3 regions of the Nonomuraea sp. NPDC050643 genome follow, and region 2 is predicted to be linked to each of the others. Evidence: riboswitches for the same ligand, from Rfam matches in the RefSeq annotation. Region 2 holds a riboswitch; each other region holds the start of a gene.
What was found. A riboswitch is a leader RNA that binds a small molecule or an ion and turns the genes downstream of it on or off. The one in region 2 is predicted to bind S-adenosylmethionine.
Positions count from the first base shown of each region.

Region 1: linked by a shared signal. The riboswitch ahead of AB0I15_RS46710 (ABC transporter substrate-binding protein) and the one ahead of thrC (threonine synthase) in region 2 are both predicted to bind S-adenosylmethionine.
Region 3: linked by a shared signal. The riboswitch ahead of AB0I15_RS40735 (aminotransferase class V-fold PLP-dependent enzyme) and the one ahead of thrC (threonine synthase) in region 2 are both predicted to bind S-adenosylmethionine.

Region 1 covers NZ_JBFAIM010000053.1:34,059-40,317, forward strand. The annotation lists gene AB0I15_RS46690 (hydantoinase/oxoprolinase family protein) at 1-339, opposite strand, end outside; gene AB0I15_RS46695 (ABC transporter permease) at 357-1,157, opposite strand; gene AB0I15_RS46700 (ABC transporter permease) at 1,150-2,055, opposite strand; gene AB0I15_RS46705 (ABC transporter ATP-binding protein) at 2,052-3,245, opposite strand; gene AB0I15_RS46710 (ABC transporter substrate-binding protein) at 3,224-4,324, opposite strand; SAM riboswitch class IV at 4,381-4,502, opposite strand; gene AB0I15_RS46715 (hypothetical protein) at 4,631-5,644, opposite strand; partial or broken gene AB0I15_RS46720 (hypothetical protein) at 5,769-5,975, opposite strand; gene AB0I15_RS46725 (hypothetical protein) at 6,040-6,213, opposite strand.
Region 2 covers NZ_JBFAIM010000105.1:27,153-33,411, forward strand. The annotation lists gene otsB (trehalose-phosphatase) at 1-111, shown strand, start outside; gene AB0I15_RS63010 (hypothetical protein) at 147-731, shown strand; gene AB0I15_RS63015 (MFS transporter) at 709-1,872, opposite strand; gene AB0I15_RS63020 (trehalose-6-phosphate synthase) at 1,889-3,313, opposite strand; gene AB0I15_RS63025 (RNA polymerase sigma factor) at 3,345-3,899, shown strand; SAM riboswitch class I at 3,979-4,120, shown strand; gene thrC (threonine synthase) at 4,134-5,366, shown strand; gene AB0I15_RS63035 (MoaD/ThiS family protein) at 5,391-5,666, shown strand; gene AB0I15_RS63040 (cold-shock protein) at 5,916-6,116, shown strand.
Region 3 covers NZ_JBFAIM010000041.1:93,040-99,298, forward strand. The annotation lists gene AB0I15_RS40720 (acyltransferase) at 1-1,086, opposite strand, end outside; gene AB0I15_RS40725 (NADH-quinone oxidoreductase subunit D) at 1,083-2,228, opposite strand; gene AB0I15_RS40730 (DoxX family protein) at 2,351-2,983, shown strand; gene AB0I15_RS40735 (aminotransferase class V-fold PLP-dependent enzyme) at 3,010-4,302, opposite strand; SAM riboswitch class IV at 4,345-4,460, opposite strand; gene AB0I15_RS40740 (TerC family protein) at 4,574-5,335, shown strand; gene AB0I15_RS40745 (cytochrome P450) at 5,335-6,259, shown strand, end outside.

The sequences.
Region 1 (6,259 bases), on a different contig from region 2:
CTCCTCCTTGCCCGCGTACAGGTCGAACGAGGACGGCATGCGGCTGCGGCCGATCTCCAGCAGGTCCCGGTAGCCCTCGGTCACGACCAGCGCGATGCGTGCGCCGCGGCGCTGGATGATGGTGTTCAGCCCGATGGTGGTGCCGTGGGTGACGCCCGCGACCTCCTCGGGCCGCAGACCGGCCCGCACGAGGATGGCCGCCAGCCCGTCGGCGACCGCCAGCGAGGGGTCGGCGGGCGTGCTCGGCTCCTTGTGGTGGACGACCAGCCCGCGCTCGGGCACGACGGCGACCAGATCGGTGAACGTGCCACCGACGTCGATGCCGATCCTCGCCGTCACCGGGCTACCTGACGAGCTCACAATGCCTCCGAGATACGAGCGAAGCGATCGGCCACCACCATCACGACCACGCTCGCGGCCATGAGCAGGGTGGACACCGCGGCCATGGACGGATCGAGCTGGTACTGCACGGCCGAGAAGATGCGCAGCGGCACCGTCGTGGTGTTGGCGCCCGCCACCAGCGCCGTCACGGCCACCTCGCCCAGGGAGGTGACCCCGGCCAGGATCGCGCCCGCGAGGATGCCGGGCCGCAGCAGCGGCAGCGTGACGGTGAAGAACACCCGCACCCGGCCCGCGCCCAGGCTCGTGGCCGCCCGTTCGAGGACCGGGTCGAGCTGGGCGGCGCTCACCATGACCGCGCGTACGACGAAGGGCAGCGCCACCAGCGAATGCGCCAGCCACAGGCCCGGCAGCGAGTTGATCAGGCCGACGCCGTGGAAGTAGTAGAGCAGCCCGAGCGCGATGATGATCTCCGGCACCATCAGCGGCGACAGCGCCAGGCCCGTCAGCAGCCTGCGGCCGGGGAACGAACCCTGGGTCAGGCCATAGGCGGCCAGTGTCCCGATCACCACGGTCGTCGGCACGACCAGCACCACCAGCAGCCCGCTCAGCCGGAACGAGACCTGCCAGTCGGGCGAGCCGAGCACCTCGGCGTACCAGCGCACCGACACCCCCGACGGCGGGAACGCCATCGACCCCGAGGGGTTGAACGAGCTGACGACCAGCACCACGAGCGGCGCGATCAGGAACAGGAAGACGATCGCCGCCAGGACCCCGCCCGCCAGGCGTACGGACCTGTCGTAACCCCGCTCACCCATGCAGCCGCCTCTCCCAGATCCGGAACGCGCCGGCCATCAGCGTCGTGGACACGACGGTCAGGGCGAGCAGCGCGAAGCTCAGCGCCGCCGCCACCGGGTAGTCGAACACCGTCGACACCTGCTCGTAGACGCGGATGCCGGTGAGCGGCTGCGTCACCCCGCCGACCAGCAGCGGCGTGATGTAGATGCCCATGGCCAGCGCGAACACGATCAGCGCGCCGGTGACCACGCCGGGCAGGCTCAGCGGGACCGTGACCCGCAGGAACGTCCTGACCGGGCCCGCCCCGAGCGTCTGCGACGCGCGGTGCAGGTTGCGGTCCATGCCGCCGAGCGCCGTGGTCAGCGGGATGATCGCGAACGGCAGCAGCACGTGGGTGACCGCGACCACGACCGCCGGATAGCTGGTGAGCAACTGGGCGGGCTGGTCGCGCAGCCCCGTCGCGACGAGCGCCTTGTTGACGATGCCGTTGCCCGACAGCAGCACCACCCAGCCGTAGGTGCGCACGACCACGCTGGTCAGCAGGGGCGAGATCACGATGACGAACAGCAGGGTCCGCAGCGTGCCGGGCCGCTGCCGGGCCAACGCGTACGCGGCCGGGTAGGCCAGCAGCACGCACAGCACGGCCACCAGGAGCGCGGTGGCCGCCGTCTGCAGGAGCGAGCCGTAGAAGTACGGCTCGGTGAGGACACGTCCGTACTGGGCCAGGGTCCAGCCGGGGAGGGCGGCGTTGAAGGCGCCGACCGGGCTGAAGCTCAGGCGCAGCAGACCGGCGAGGGGGACCAGGAACAAGGCCGCCAGGAAGACGACCAGCGGAAGGACGTGGACCCAGCCCCGCCGCCGCTCACCCGCCCTCGGCGCGCGGGCCGTGACCGTCCCGCCCCGTGAACCGGGCGTCATCGGGCCTCCGCCTCCTGGCCGGGCCCTGTCTCCAGCGCCTCCTGGGCGAGCCCCGTCTCCAGGACGATCACGTCGGCCCGGTCCCAGCTCGCCACGACCGAGGTGCCAGCGCCCGGCGGGTCCGCCACCCCGGCGCCCGTGTCGGCGATCTGCGCGCTCAGCGTGCGCCCGTTGGCCAGCCGCACCTCCACGTGCCAGGCGTCACCGGCGAAGGCCCGGTAACCCACGGTCCCCGCCGCACTCGCACGGCCTTCGGCCAGAGCGGTCTCGGGCAGGGTCAGGCGGATGCGCTCGGGACGGATCGCGACCACCGCGCGCTCGCCCCGGCGCAGGCGGGGCGCGTCGCCGTCACCGTAGCCGTCGCCGCCGGTCAGCCCGGCGACGACCAGCCCGCCGAGGTCGAGGCCGGACTCCGTCACCGTCCCCTCAAGGACGTTGGCGGCGCCGATGAACTGGGCCACGAACCGTGTCGCCGGCCGCCGGTACACCTCGTCCGGCGTCCCGATCTGCTCGATCCGCCCGCCGTTCATCACGGCCACCCGGTCGGACAGCGCCAGCGCCTCCTCCTGATCGTGGGTGACGAACACCATCGTGGTCCCGATGCGCGCCTGGATGGCCCGCAGTTCGACACGCATCTCCCGCCGCAGCTTGGCGTCGAGGTTGGACAGCGGCTCGTCGAGGAGCAGCACGGCGGGCCGGATGGCCAGGGCGCGCGCCAGCGCCACGCGCTGCTGCTGCCCGCCGGAGAGCTGCTTGGGCCGCCGCTCGGCGTACCCCTCCAGCCCGACCAGGCGCAGCGCCTCCCGCACCCGCTTCTCGCGCTCGGCCCGGTCCAGCCGGCGCACGCGCAGGCCGTAGGCCACGTTGGCGGCCACGGTCATGTGCGGGAAGAGCGCGTAGTTCTGGAACACCATCCCCAGCCCGCGCCGGTACGGCGGCCGGTCGGTGACATCGGCGCCGTCGATCACGATCCGTCCCGCCGCCGGCCGGACGAAGCCCGCGATGGAGTTGAGCAGCGTCGTCTTGCCGCAGCCGCTGGGCCCGAGGATGGACAGGAACTCGCCCTTGCGGATGGACAGCCGGTCGAGGTCGAGCACCCGCGCGCCCTCGTACCCGGCGGCCAGGCCCTCGATCTCGACGTGCCCGGCCTCTTCCTCGCACGTCTCGGTCACCCGAAGATCTGGTTCCACCGCTGCTGCCATTCGTTGAGCTTGGGGGTGGCGACGGCGTAGTCGACCCAGGTGAACTTCTCGAAGACCTCGGGCCCGTGCTCCACCCGCTTCTCGAAGGGCTCGCCGTAGTCGATGGAGTCGTTGCCGGCCGCGTACCAGGTGCCCTCGGCGAACGGCTTCTGGTTCTGCGCCGCCGTGAGGTAGTCGAGGAACTTGGCGGCCAGCTCGCCGTTCTGGCTGCCACTGGCCACGAAGTACGAGGTCAGCGCGCCCACCGGACCCGACTTGGGATACGCGTAGCCGATCGGCGAGCCCGCCTCGGCCATGGCGAAGGCGCGGCCGTCCCAGAAGGGCATGATCCAGGCGTCGCCGTTCTCCATGACGGTGGCGGCGTTGCCCGCGTTGGCCGGGAAGGACGACACGCAGTCCTTGAGCGTCTCCAGCTTGGTGAACGCCTTGTCCACGGCGGCGGGGTCCGACAGCGTCCCGCCGTCACTGGTGACCAGGGCGGAGAAGAACTCCAGACCGGGGTTGTAGGTCAGCGGAGGCAGGGCGATGTGCCCGCAGTACTCCTTGTCGAAGATGTCCGACCAGTCCTGCGGCGGGGTCTTGATCTTGTCGGTGCGGTAGAGGAGACCGGTGGAGCCGGTGGTCAGCGGCACGCCGTACTGCTTGCCCTGGTAGGCCGACTTCCCGCTGAGCACGGGGTCGAGCTCCTTCCAGTGCGTCAGCCTGGCCGTGTCCAGGGGCTGGAGCAGGCCCGCCGACGCGGCCGGCAGTGAGGCGTCGGGGGTGAAGGCGATGACGTCGAAAGGCGGGTTCTTGCCTCCGGCCGCGCGCAGTTTGGTCAGCCATTCGGCGTTGGCGCCGTACACCAGGTTGACCTTGGCGCCGGTGTCACGCTCGAACGGTTCCACGAACGACTTCTTGAACAGTTCGCCCCATGCGCCCGCGAACGCGGTCACCGTGATCTGCTGCTGCCCGCCGGAGCCCGTGCCGGTGTTCGACGAGCCGCCCGTGTCCACGCCGCCGCATGCCGAGAGCGTCAGCGCCAGCACCGTGCCCGCTCCCGCCAGCAGAGTGAGTCCGCCCTTCATCTTTTCCTTCCCATCGGAAACAGCCGGCCAAGGGCGCGGGGCAGGGCACGGCTGAGGGACCGCACTTGCCGCCGGAAGCACCATTCGGCTCGACGACCATGTCATCACCCGGGGCACCCCGCCGCGGTCGGGAGGGTTGCCGTCCAGCAAGCCGGGGCTTAGCACTGGACTCGTGACATAAGCGACTATAACAGTAGGTTTTGTCGAAAATCTCTCTGGGGTAGTTTTCGCCTATTGTACGGTTTCTGTGACTTTTGGACACTTTGGGGTCGAACGCGGGTCAGGCACGGTCATACCGCATGACCATCACCTGGGAGGGACGCCGAGCCCGTCGCGTACGGTGCGGGCGGCGGTGACCATGTTGCGCAGGGCCGACTCGATCTCGGACTGTTCGCGCATCCGCAGCCCGCAGTCCGGATTCACCCAGAGCCGTTCGGGCCGGATCGAGCGGAGCAGCCGGCGCAGCGCCCGCTCCATCTCGCCGGGCTCCGGGACGGTGGGGGAGCGGCTGTCGTACACGCCCGGCCCGACACCGCCCCGCAGCAGGGCGGCGCGGGGCCCGTCCGGCGGCGTCGCGCCGGAGTGGGCCGCCTCGACGCTGGTGACGTCGGCGTCCAGGGCGTCGATGGCGGCCACCACCTCCTGCGACCACGACTGGCAGATGTGCGTGTGCACCTGGGTGGTGTCGGCGATGCCCGAGGTGGCCAGCCGGAACACGCCGACGGCCCAGGACAGGTAGAACGCGCGCTCGGCCTGGCGCAGCGGCAGCAGGTCGCGCAGCGAGGGCTCGTCCACCTGGACGACGCCGATGCCGGCGGCCTCGAGGTCGTGGATCTCGTCGCGCAGCGCGAGCGCGAGCTGCCGGGCGATGTCGGCCCGGGGCAGGTCGGTACGGGCGAACGAGCGGGCCAGCATGGTGACCGGGCCGGTGAGCACACCCTTGACCGGCCGGTCGGTGAGCGACTGGGCGTAGGTCGTCCAGCGCACGGTCATCGGCGCCGGGCGGGAGACGTCGCCGTACAGGATGGGTGGGCGCACGCACTGTGTGCCGAGGGTCTGGACCCAGCCCTCCCGGGTGACGGCGAAGCCGCGCAGCCGCTCGGCGAAGTAGGTGACCATGTCCTCGCGTTCGGGCTCGCCGTGCACGAGCACGTCGAGGCCGAGCCGTTCCTGGAAGGTGATCACGCGCTCGATCTCGGCGCCCACCACGCCCTCGTAGCCGGCCTCGTCGATCCGGCCAGCGCGCAGGTCCGCCCGTGCCCGGCGGACCTGCTCGGAGGCGGGGAACGAGCCGATCGTGGTCGTGGCCAGGGACGGCAGCCGGAAGCTGCGGCGCTGGGCCGCGGATCTGACGGACCGGTCCGCCCGGGGACGGCCCGTCCAGGTGACGGAAGCGCCCGGGCACGGCGTCCACCAGGACGGCGGTGTCGAGCACCTGGTCGTAGAAGGAGAAGGTGCCGGCGGGGATCTGGCCGAGACCGGCCGCGCGCAGGTCCGTCCAGACCGACCGGCGCAGCCGCGCGCCCGCCCGCAGCAGCCCGGCGGCGTCCAGGCGGCCCGCCCAGTAGTCCTCCGTGGCCGTGCTCAGCTCGTGCCGGGGTCCGATGCGGGGGTAGCCGAGCACAGTGGTGCCGGGCACGGGCGATGTCATGACTGCTCTTTCTCGTCGGTGGTCGAGGACGGGCGAGGGCCCGGAGAACCGGGCCCCGCCCGGGTCAGCCGGCCTTGAAACCGGTGACCTCGGTACGGATCCGGCGGGCGGCGGCGACCAGGTTCTCCAGCGAGGCGCGCACCTCGGGCCGGCCGCAGGTCTTCAGCCCGCAGCCGGGGTTGGCCCACAGACGGTCGGCGGGGATGGCGCGGCCGGCCCAGTGGCCCTCGACGGCCATGGAACTCTCCTTCGCGAGTCACGGGAGACCTCGACGGATTCCCGGG
Region 2 (6,259 bases):
GGCTCCACCGAGGTCACCGCGCTGGCCGAGCGGGCCGACATCGTGGTGGACGGCCCCGAGGGGGTCGTGGCGCTGCTCTCGGAGCTGGCGTCGGCGTTCAGCCGTTCGTGACTGATCTGCAAGTCGCGATCTCTAGTCTCGGGCGCATGTTCAAGCGCCACCTCGCCGTCGCGGCCGTCGCCGCGGCCACCCTCCTCGCCGTCCCGCTCCCCGCCGGTGCCGTCACGACCGGTGCCGCCCCCGCCCAGGAGCTCAGGCTCAGGGGCGGTCTCACGCTCTACATCCCCATCGCGTGGCATGTCCACCGCCGCGGCGACGGGGTCCAGGTGGTCACCGGCAGGTGCGGCAAGCCCAAGGGCTGGGGGACACCGGAATGCGACGCCTTCTACGTCCTCGGCCCAAGTCACATCAAGCGCGGCGCCGAGGGGTTCGGCCCCTACACCGGCAAGAACCCTTTCTACACCGCCAGCGACGTGCAGCCCTGCCCGTTCGACGACAAGTGGGGCGAGATCGTCGGCCCGAAGGTCGGCCGGGGGCTGCGCCAGGTCGGCGAGGGCCACAAGGCCGCCTACAACGCCTGGAAGTCCACCTGCGTCTCCTACTCCTCCGGCAAGGTGCGGGGACGCTTCACCCAGCGTGAGTGGTACCTCCCGAAGACCAAGCTCGTGATCGTCGACCAGTGGAACACCCCCGGCCTGGCCGACGCGCTCAAACACGCCGATTGGAAATGAGCACCCCGGTTGCGGCCAGCCCGATGAGCACCGGCGCCATGAGGAACGCCTTCCAGGTGCCGAAGCCGTCGGCCAGCGCGCCCAGCGCCAGCGGGCCGACGGCCATGGCGGCGCCCGCCCAGATGGGGGAGGCCGCCGCCGCCAGGTCCGCGCGGCCGCCAGAGCCGGCGATGAGCGCGGCCATCGCGAGCGGGAAGTTCAGTGAGGCGCCGAGCCCGCAGATCGCCAGCCCCACGTACGACAGCGCCGGCTCCGTGCTCAGCCAGAACACCAGCCAGCCCGCGAACGTCACCACCAGCGCGCACACGAACAGCGGCGCCAGCGGCAGGCGCAGCGCGAGCTGTGTCCCGGCGAACCTGCCCACCGCGAGCCCCGCGACGAACGCCGTCAGCCCGGTCGCCGCGGCGGCCGCGCCGATCCCCGTCCGCGCGGCGAACAGGTCGGCGGCCCACAGGTTGAAGGTGAACTCCAGGGCCACGCAGCAGAACAGCACCGACCCCGCCAGGTGGAAACGCCAGCCGGGCCGTCCGGGGACCGCCGTCCCGCCGCCCGCGTCCGCCGTCCGCCCGCCGGGCCAGACCCGGCCCATGGCCAGCGCGAGCAGCACGCTGGCGACCGGCGTGAGCAGCAGCGTGGCCCGCCAGCCGAGCGTCGTCTGGGCGACCACGCTGAGCGCGAACGTCACCGCCATGCCCACCACCACCCCGACCGCGTTCGCCTCGCTCAGCGCGGCCGGTCCCGCCGGGCCGTGGTGGTCGCTGAGCGCCGCCATGGCCGTGTAGAGCAGGATCGAGCTGAAGCCGCCCGAGACGCCGTAGCCGAGCAGCGTCAGGGGCAGGGCGTCCGATGGCAGGATCATGAGCAGGCCGGCGTTCATCCCGGCCAGCCCGATCCAGCTCGTCGCGCGCCTGCCCAGCCTCCGGGTCAGCAGGGGGAGCACGAACCCGGCCGCGATCGTGCCGAGGGCCATGGCGGTGCCGTGCAGGCCCGCCACGGTGGCCGAGGTCCGCTGGTCGGCGCGCAGGAGCGGCAGCGCGGCGCTCACGCCGTACAGGTAGGTGGAGAAGGTGCAGAGCTGCAGGTAGATGAGCCAGGTCGGGCGGTCTCTGATCAGTCGGACGGGCTGTAAGACCGTGGTCACGCGGTAGCTCCTCAGGTCAGGCCAGGGCGTTGAGCTGGGCCGCGAGCCACTTCTGCGGCGGCAGCGCGGTGGCCGCGGCGTGCAGCTTGTCACGGCGGGACCGGCGCTCGTCCACGGGCATGACCAGCGCGTCGTGCAGGGCGGCCGCGGTGCCGCTGATGTCGTAGGGGTTGACCATGAGGGCGTGCGGGCCCAGCTCGGCCGCCGCCCCCGCCTCCCGAGACAGCACCAGCGCGCAGTCGGGCGACAGGACCGGGCCCTCCTTGGCCACCAGGTTCATGCCGTCGCGGATGGGGTTGACCAGCAGCACGTCGGCCATCCGGTACGCGGCCAGCGAACGCGGATAGTCGTCGTTGACGTTGAGGATCAGCGGGTCCCAGTCGTCGGTGGCGTACTCGTCCTCGATCTCCTGGGCGCAGCGCTGCACCGACGCGGTGTACTCGCGGTATTCGGGCAGGTCGTGCCGGCTCGGGTAGGCGAAGGCCAGGTGCACCACCCGGCCGTGCCACTCCGGATGCGCGGCGAGGAACTCGCGGTAGGCCACCAGGCCGCGCACGATGTTCTTCGACAGCTCGGTGCGGTCGATGCGGACGATCAGCTTGCGCTCGCCCACCTGCTCCCGCAGCGCGGACATGTGCGACTCGACGTCGGGTTCGCAGGCCCGCTCCCACAGAGCGTCGCCGTCCACGCCGAGGCTGTGCACGCCGATGCGGGTCGTGCGGCCCTCATGGGTGACGCTCCGGCCGACCCGATCGGCCTCCGCGCCCAGGAGAGCCTCACAGCAGTCCATGAACGCCTGGGCCCACCGATCAGTGAGGAACCCGGCGTGATCGGCCCCCAGAATGCCTTCCAGGACCTCTCCGACCACTTCGTCGGGCAGCAGGGAGAAGTATTCGGGCGGCGCCCACGGCGTGTGACTGAAGTGCGCGATGCGCAGGTCGGGCCGCTCGGTGCGGAGCATCGCCGGGGTCAGGGTCAGGTGGTAGTCCTGCACGATCACGCGGGCGCCGTGCCCGGCCTCCTCGGCCAGCGCCAGCGCGAACGCGCCGTTGTAGTCGCGGTAGGACTCCCACTCGCGGGCGAACCGCGTGCCGAAGTTGGGCGAGTTGGGGATGTCGTAGAGCAGGTGGTTGACGAACCACAGGGTGGAGTTGGCCACGGCGTTGTAGGCACGGTGGAAGATGGCGGGCGGGATGTCCAGCATCCGCAGCGGGCCCGTGTCATAGCCGGCGTGGTCGATCCGGCCCCCGGGGGCCAGCCGGACGGCGCTGCGGTCGCCGTCGGACAGCGCCGCGCACACCCAGAGCACGCCGTCGTCCTTGGCCACTCCCGACAGCCCCGACACCAGGCCGCCGCCACCGCGCTTCATCGTGAGTTCGCCGTCGTCAGAGACGGTGAAGGAGACGGGTCCTCTGTTGGAGGCCACCAGGACGCTGTTCATCTAGGCTCCCTTCGATCATAGGATCCCAGCTATGGCGCTTGATGAGCTAACCGAGGAACTCGCCCGCTCCGCCGCTGCCGGGGACCATCGCGCACTTGGCGAGCTCCTGGCGCGGATTGAGCCTGACGTGATGCGTCACTGCGCCCGGATCCTGCCTTATCACCAGGACGCGGAGGAGGCCTCGCAAGATACGTTGCTGGCGGTCGCACGCAATATCGGACGCTTCGAGGGGCGGGCCAGATTCAGCACCTGGCTGCACATCGTGACCGCGAACTGCGCGCGGACGACCTACCGGTCGCTCAAGCGCCGGGCCGCCGAGCAGAGCTCGGACGAGCTGCCCATGCAGAAGCCCGACGTGCGGCGGGTCAGCGTGATCGCGGGCTCGCGGCTCGACCTGCTCGACGCGATGGAGGCGCTGGAGGCCGACAAGCCCGACCTGGCGCAGGCGCTCGTGTTGCGCGACATCGTCCAGCTCGACTACAACGAGGTGGCCGAGCAGCTCGGCATCCCGCTGGGCACCGCCAAGTCACGCATCCACCAGGCACGCAAATACGTGCAGGGAGTGCTCGGCGAGGACTACCGGTGAGACCGTGTGTCTCGAATGCTGAGACGGGTAGTAATTTCGGCCACTTAAGCGGGTAGAGTCCTTTTCAACAACTGCATATTGCTCATCCAGAGGGGTGGAGGGACCGGCCCTACGAAGCCCCGGCAACCCTCCCGGCTTGTGACTCGCGACCTGGCGAGGCCGACCGGGACAAGGTGCCAATTCCGGTTCGCGGTCAAGGTGGCCGCGGGCGAAGATGAGGGAAGGCCTCGCTTCATGTCGCTCGACTTTGGTCCTGCTGTCGCTCTGTCCTGCCGTGAGTGCGGCACGCGCTACCCCCTGGGCCCCAGTTTCGCCTGTCAGGAGTGTTTCGGGCCGCTCGAAGCGGCCTACGAGTTCGGCGACGTCACCCGCGCGGACATCGAGTCCGGCCCCGCCAACATCTGGCGTTACCGCTCGCTGCTCCCCGTTCCGGCGGACGTGACCAGTAAGCCGAATATGAACCCTGGCTGGACCAAATTGGTCAAGGCCGGAAACCTCGGGCGCGCGCTCGGCATCAAGTCCCTTCACGTGAAGGACGACTCGGGCAACCCCACCCATTCCTTCAAGGACCGGGTGGTCGCCATGGCCGTTGAGGCGGCGCGCAACTTCGGATTCCACACCCTTTCCTGCTCCTCCACGGGCAACCTCGCCGGCGCGGTGACCGCCGCGGCGGCGCGGGCCGGGCTCGACGCGTGCGTGTTCATCCCCGCCAACCTCGAGCAGGCCAAGATCGCCATGGCCCGCGTGTTCGGCGGGCGGCTGGTCGGCATCGAGGGCACGTACGACGAGGTCAACAGGTTCTGCTCCGAGCTGATCGGCGACCCGCTGGGTGACAAGTGGGGGTTCGTCAACGTCAACCTGCGGCCTTATTACGCCGAGGGCTCCAAGACGCTCGCGTACGAGATCGCCGAGCAGCTCGGGTGGCGGCTGCCGGAGCAGATCATCATCCCCATCGCCTCTGGCTCGCAGCTCACGAAGATCGACAAGGGCTTCAAGGAGCTGGTGGCGCTGGGCCTCGTCGAGGACACGCCCTACAAGATCTTCGGGGCGCAGGCGGCAGGGTGCTCGCCGGTCTCGACCGCGTACAAGGCCGGGCATGACGTGGTGCAGCCGGTCAAGCCCGACACCATCGCCAAGTCGCTGGCCATCGGCAACCCCGCCGACGGGCCGTACGTGCTGGACATCGCCCGGCGCACCGGAGGGGGCGTCGAGGACGTCACCGACGCCGAGATCGTGGCCGCGATCAGGCTCCTGGCCTCGACAGAGGGCATCTTCGCCGAGACCGCCGGCGGCGTGACCGTGGGTGTGCTGAAGAAGCTCACCGAGTCGGGCCTGCTCGACCCCGAGGCCGAGACCGTGGTGCTGAACACCGGCGACGGGCTCAAGACGCTCGACGCCATCAGCGACGACGCCGCGCCCACGGCCGTGATCCGGCCCTCTCTCGACGCGTTCCGCGCGACTGTCTGACAATCAGGAAAGGCGACATTAGCCATGAGCGTTTCTGTGCGGATTCCCACCATCCTGCGCACGTACACCCGCGGTAACGCGGAAGTCCGTGGCGAAGGCGCGACTCTTCGTGACGTGCTTGCCAAGCTGGACTCCGACTACCCGGGGATCGGCGCGAGAATTCTGGATGAATCGGGCAAGATTCGACGTTTCGTCAACGTTTATGTTGGGGAAGAGGACGTCCGTTTCGCCGAGGGGCTCGACACTCCCGCCCCAGAGGGCACTCAGATCTCCATCATCCCGGCGGTTGCCGGCGGCTGAGTGCCCGGCAACAGTCACGGTCCTTGAAGGCGCCCCTAGTGGGCGCCTTCTCCTTTTCCAGGCCAATTCAACGTTGAACTACCTGCGATGCGAAGAAATAGGCATTTTGCGGATTGACTCTGTTGCCAAACCCCGTGCCACAGGTATGGTCGAGGGCGATCGTCTGGCTGACTTTTCCGTTAAGTCATGCGATTACAGGTCTCGCGAAGGAATGGGCGAGATCTGAGAGACCAGTAAGAGGAGTCGGAAGTGGCGCAGGGCACCGTCAAGTGGTTCAACGCGGACAAGGGCTACGGCTTCATCGCGGTAGACGGTGGTAAGGATGTATTCGTCCATTACTCAGCGATCATGATGGACGGGTATCGGTCTCTCGAACAGGGGCAGCGCGTCGAGTTCGAGATCACGCAGGGCCAGAAGGGGCCGCAGGCGGAGTCCGTCCGCGCGGTCTGAGCGACATCACTGGTATGCACCGGGCGGGATCGCACGGCAGCGCAGTTCGTGCGAGCCGTCACCATCTTTCGTCGACTCCAGTGCGGCGAGCTGCTTAGGGCGGCTCGCCGTACCGGGTGACTGACCTGGGCGGGGGCGGCTGC
Region 3 (6,259 bases), on a different contig from region 2:
GGGCGATCGCTCCGCCGGGCCGCGGCGGCGGCCGAAGAGGTAGATGACCGGGGTCGTGCAGATGAGCGGGCCGAGGATGGCGATCGGGCGTTCCACCCACCATTTCGCGTCGGGCGGGATCTGGTCGCCGAGCGTGCCGAACAGCCACCACGAGACGCCCAGCGAGATGGCCATCCCCGTCGTGTGGAACAGGAACAGCGGCAGCGCGTACCGGTTGATGAAGGCGTTGACCCGCTGCCAGCGCGGGCGTTCGAGCACCCGCTCCATCGACGGCCGCAGCACCTCCACCAGCCCGATCTGGAACAGCAGCAGGGCCACGATCACGAACGTGGGCGGCGCCATGTTGGACCACTTGTCGCCCGGCACGCCCACCATCGAGCCCGGGTAGATACCCGAGTAGACCAGCCCGAACAGCGCGAACAGGCCCGTCCACAGCAGAGCGACGTCATAGCGCCTGGGCAGGACGACGACCCGGTCGTAGAAGAAGCCGGCCTGGTGGGCCAGGCCCCAGATGATGAGCATGTTGAGCCAGCCGGCCCATTCGACGCCGTAGCGGAAGCGGATCACGTCGACCACCAGGGCCGCGCCGCCGAGCCAGATCAGCGTGAGCACGTCGTAGCGGCGGTGCAGCCAGAGGGCCACCGGCAGCAGCGCGATCAGCACCAGGTAGACGCCGAGGAACCACAGCGGGCTGAGCACCAGCACCACCACCCGCCACATCCAGTCCACCTGGAACGTGTACGTCACCACCGCCCCGATGACGACCCACACCCCGGACAGGAACAGCGCCGGTAAGGCGAGCGCCCGGATGCGCCGCCAGACGAAAGCGCCGATGCCCACGCCCCGTGTCTTCGCCCGATGCCAGGACAGCAGGTGAACGTGCCCGCCGACGTAGAAGAACAGCGGCAGTACCTGCAGCAGCCAGGTGAGGATCCACAGCCCGGAGGTGAAGCCCAGCGGGCTGGTGGGCTCGGGGCCGTGCGGCTTCCACTGCAGGATCGTGAAGGCCCAGTGCCAGACCACCACGACGATCAGGCTCAGCGCGCGGAGCCAGTCGACGTATTTGTCGCGTTCTTGGGCGTTCACTTGTCGATGTCGCCCACGACGAAGAACATCGAGCCCAGGATGGCGACCATGTCCGCCACCAGGTGGCCGGGCAGCATCTCGCGCAGCACCTGGATGTTGCTGTAGGAGGCGGAGCGCAGCTTGAGCCGCCACGGCGTCTTGTCTCCCCTGGAGACCAGGTAGTAGCCGTTGATGCCGAGCGGGTTCTCCGTCCACGCGTACGTGTGCCCCTCCGGCACCTTGAGCACCTTCGGCAGCCGCTGGTTGATGGGCCCGGCGGGCAGCGAGCGCAGCCGCTCGGCGCAGGCTTCGGCCAGGTCGAGCGAGACCTTGAGCTGCTCGAGCAGGACCTCGAACCGGGCGTGGCAGTCGCCGGCGCTCCGGGTGACGACCTTCACCGGCAGCTCAGGATAGGCCAGGTACGGCTCGTCGCGCCGCAGGTCGAAGTCCACCCCGGAGGCGCGGGAGATGGGGCCGCTGACGCCGTACTGCATGATCTGCTCGCGTGAGAGCACGCCGACGCCCCGCGTGCGGGCGATGAAGATCTCGTTGTGCAGGATGAGGTTCTCGATGTCGGGCACCCGGCGGCGGGTCTCGGCGACGGCCTCCGACACCCGGTCGAGCCACCCCAGCGGCAGGTCCTCCTTGAGCCCCCCGACCCGGTTGAACATGTAGTGCATGCGCCCGCCGGAGATCTCCTCCATGACGGCCTGGATGCGCTCACGTTCGTTGAAGGAGTAGAACAGCGGCGTCATCGCGCCCAGTTCGAGCGGGTAGGAGCCGAGGAACATCAGGTGGTTGAGCGCCCGGTTGAGCTCGGCCAGCAGCGTGCGTGCCCACACCGCCCGGACCGGCGGCTCCATGCCGAGCAGGCGTTCGGCGGCCAGCACCACGCCCAGCTCGTTCGCGAAGCCCGACAGCCAGTCGTGCCGGTTGGCCAGCATGATGATCTGACGGTAGTCGCGCACCTCGAAGAGCTTCTCCGCGCCCCGGTGCATGTAGCCGATGATCGGCTCGGCGGTGGCGATGCGCTCGCCGTCGAGCGTCAGCCGAAGTCTGAGCACCCCGTGCGTGGACGGGTGCTGCGGGCCGATGTTGAGGATCATGTCCTCGGTCGCCAGCTCTTTCGCGCCCGCACCGATTCCGACCACACGTTCCGTCATACGGCAATGCTGTCACTGTCGCCGGTGGTGATCCAGCACGGGGGATGGTCAAGAGATGGTATGAAAGCGCATCCCGAAGCCGGACATGGGGAGGAATACCTGGAACGGGGGGAGAAAGCACCATGAAGAGAGTTGTATTTGACGTCGCGGCCTTGATCGCCAGGATCGTGACCGGCGTGATCTTCTTGGCTCACGGCTGGCAGAAGTGGCAGGGCGGCCTTGGGGCGACCACGCAGGGCTTCAGGGAGATGGGGATCCCGTTGCCCGAACTGGCCGCCGGGTTCGCGACCGTCGTCGAGACCGTCGGCGGCATCTTCTTGATCCTCGGCCTGCTGGTCCGGCCGGTGGGACTGTTGCTGCTGGTCAACATGCTCGGCGCGATCGCGTACGTGCACGGGGGCAACGGCGTCCTGTCGGCGAACAACGGCTGGGAACTGCCGGGCGCGCTCGGGGCGCTCAGCCTGATGTTCCTGGCGCTGGGCGGCGGACGGATCGGGCTGGACGGCATCTTCGGCACGATGTTCCGCAGGCGCGCGGAACGCCGCGAGGCGGAGGACGACATGATCATCCCTTCGCACCGCAGGCCGGGCGGTCCTACCACGCCGACGGCGTCGACGACGCCCGCCGAGCGGCCGGAGGTGCCCAGGCAGCCCGCCGCGCCCGCTTCGGGCAGGGTCAACGACGAGGACATGAGGGACATCGACGCCCTGGTCTCCGACGAGCCGCCGCAGCACCGCAAGCCGCCGAACCGCTGAGGCAGGCACGCGAGCCGGGGTAGCGGTCAGGACCGGCGGCGCACCAGGTCCCGCAGCGCCTCGACGAGCCGGTCCACGTGCTCCTGCGTGCTGCCGATGCCGATCGAGGCCCGTACCGCGGAGGCGGTGTCGTCCTCGCAACCGCCGTCGGCCGTGCCCAGCAGGTGCCGGACGAACGGATGCGCGCAGAACTTGCCGTCGCGCACCCCGATGCCGTACTCGCTGGACAGCGCCTCGGCCACCTCGCGCGCCGAGTATCCGGCCACGGTGAACGACACGATACCGACCCGCGGGTGGTCGTCCCCCCACAGTGACAGCTCCCGCACGCCCTCGACCGAGGCCAGCCCCGACCTGAGCCGGGCGATCAGCCGCTCCTCCTCGTTCACCAGAGCGTTCCAGCCGGTGGCGGTGAGCGCGTCGCAGGCGGCGGCCAGGGCGATGGCGCCCAGCACGTTGGGGGTGCCCGCCTCGTGGCGCGGCTCGGGGTCGTCGTGCCACTCGGCGCTCTCGCCGACCGAGCGCACCGCGCCCCCGCCCTTCAGGTACGGCTCCCCCTCGGCCAGCCAGTCCCGCCGCCCGATCAGCACGCCGGCCCCGAAGGGCGCGTACAGCTTGTGCCCCGAGAAGGCCACGTAGTCCAGGTCGAGCGCGGTCAGGTTGAGAGGCCGGTGCGGTACGAGCTGCGCCGCGTCCACCAGGATCCGGGCCCCGTGCCGGTGCGCGATGTGGGCCAGCGCGGCGATCGGCCACAGCTCGCCGGTGACGTTCGAGGCGGCGGTCACCACCAGCAGCTTCGGCCCCTCGATCCCGGCCAGCGCCTCGTCGGCGGCGCGCACGGCCTCGCCGGGGAAGGCGGGCGGAGCCAGTCGCACGGAGGAGGGCCAGGGGAGCAGGGAGGCGTGGTGCTCGGTGTCGAAGACCACCGTGGTCGTGCCCGGGGGCAGGCAGCCGGCCAGCAGGTTCGTGGCGTCGGTGGTGTTGCGGGTGAAGATGACGGCGTCGTCGGGGCGGGCGCCCACGAAGGCCCGTACCGTGTGGCGGGCCTGCTCGTACCTGGCGGTGGTGAGCTGGGAGGCGTAGCCGGCGCCGCGGTGGACGCTGGAGTAGGCCGGGAGCGCGGCCGCGACGGCGGCGCTGACCGGCTCCAGACAGGGGGCGCTGGCGGCGTAGTCGAGGTTGGCGTAGCCCACCAGCCGGCCGCCCTTGACCGGGACCTCGAGGTCGGTGCCGAGCACGGTGGGAATGGGCCGGGTGCCCGGGGTGACGGCGGAGGTCGTCTCGGCGGCCGGGGCGGAGTTGAAGATCGTCAGCGTGGACATGGCGAAGCTCCTCGGGGTCATCGGACCCCAGGACAGCCACGGAGCCCGCGCTTGCCCGCCACACCTCGTGACGGACCAGGTCTTCACCCGGGGCACCCCGCCGCGGACGCGAGGGTTGCCGGCCAGCTAGCCGGGGCTTGTCGCTGGCACTCATGACCTACGTCCCGAACTATAACCGACACGAGGGTAAAAAACGCAAGCCGCGAACTTATACGACTCCTGACTCGTTGCTACCGGAAACCCGTCAGCCATGAGTTATGGAGGTGCGCAGATGTTGGACTGGGTGGCCGACCCGCAGATCTGGATCGGCTTCTTCACCCTGGTCGCCCTGGAGATCGTGCTGGGGATCGACAACATCATTTTCATCTCCATCCTCGCGGGCAAACTGCCCCCCGAACAGCGGGACCGGGCGCGCGTCCTCGGTCTGGCCGCCGCGCTCATCAGCCGGTTGCTCCTGCTGCTCGGCCTGTCGTGGGTGGTTCAGCTCACCGAGCCGCTGTTCTCGGTCGTCGGTCACGAGATATCGGGACGCGACCTGATCCTGCTGCTCGGCGGCCTGTTCCTGCTGGGCAAGAGCGTCACCGAGATCCACCACAGCATGGAGGTCGCGCCGGGCGGCGACGGCAAGAAGGCCGCCGCGGTCTCCTTCACCTCCGTGATCGTGCAGATCATGGTGCTCGACGTCGTCTTCTCGCTGGACTCGGTCATCACCGCCGTCGGCATGGTGGACGAGCTGGGCGTGATGATCGCGGCCGTCGTGGTGGCGGTGCTGGTGATGCTGTTCGCCTCCGGCCCGATCAGCAGGTTCGTGGACAGCCACCCGAGCATCAAGATGCTGGCCCTGTCGTTCCTGGTGCTGATCGGCGTGGTGCTCGTCGCCGAGGGCCTCGACCAGCACATCCCCAAGGGCTACATCTACTTCGCGATGGCGTTCTCGGTCGTCGTGGAGCTGCTCAACATCCGGATGCGCGGCAGGCACTCCAAGAAGAAAGAGGTCACTGAGCAGGAGGATCCCACTCCTAAGATGCAATAGTGGGCTTTGATCCTTGGAATCCGGAGTTCGTGGCGTACCCGTACCGGGTCTATGACGAGCTGAGGCGTACGGCGCCCGTCTGCTTCTTCGAGCCGACGGGCCAGTGGCTGATCTCGCGGCACGCCGACGTGAACACGCTGCTCAGAGACCGCCGCCTGGGGCGGTCCTACCTGCACGTGGCCACGCACGAGGAGTTCGGCCGGTCGGCCGAGCCGGAGTTCCAGGAGCTGTTCTGGCGCGTGATCAGGGCGGGCATGCTCGACGTGGAGCCGCCGGTGCACACCAGGCTGCGCCGGCTGGTCTCCAGGGCGTTCACGCCGCGCATGGTGGAGTCGCTGCGCCCCCGCGTACGCGCCATCGCCGAGGGCCTGGTGGCCGCGTTCGTGGAGAAGGGCGGCGGCGACCTCATCGCCGAGGTCGCCGAGCCGCTCCCGGTGACCGTGATCGCGGAGATGCTCGGCATCCCCGACCAGGACCGCCACCTGCTGCGCCCCTGGTCGGCCGACATCTGCGGCATGTACGAGCTCAACCCGTCCCCCGAGGCCCAGCACACCGCGGTACGCGCGGCCGAGGAGTTCGCCGCCTACCTCAGGACCCTGGCCGCCGAACGCCGCGGCGCCCCCGGCGACGACCTGATCAGCGCGCTCGCCCAGATCGACGAGCTGACCGAGGACGAGCTGGTCGGCACCTGCGTCCTGCTGCTCAACGCCGGCCACGAGGCCACCGTCAACGTGACGGGCAACGGCTGGTGGTCGCTGTTCAGGAACCCCGCCGAGCTGGCCCGGCTGCGCGACGACCGCTCCCTGCTGCCCACCGCGGTCGAGGAGCTGATGCGCTGGGACACGCCGCTGCAGATGTTCGAGCGCTGGGTGCTGGAGGACATCGAGGTGCACGGCGTACGCATTCCGCGCGGCTCGGAGGTGG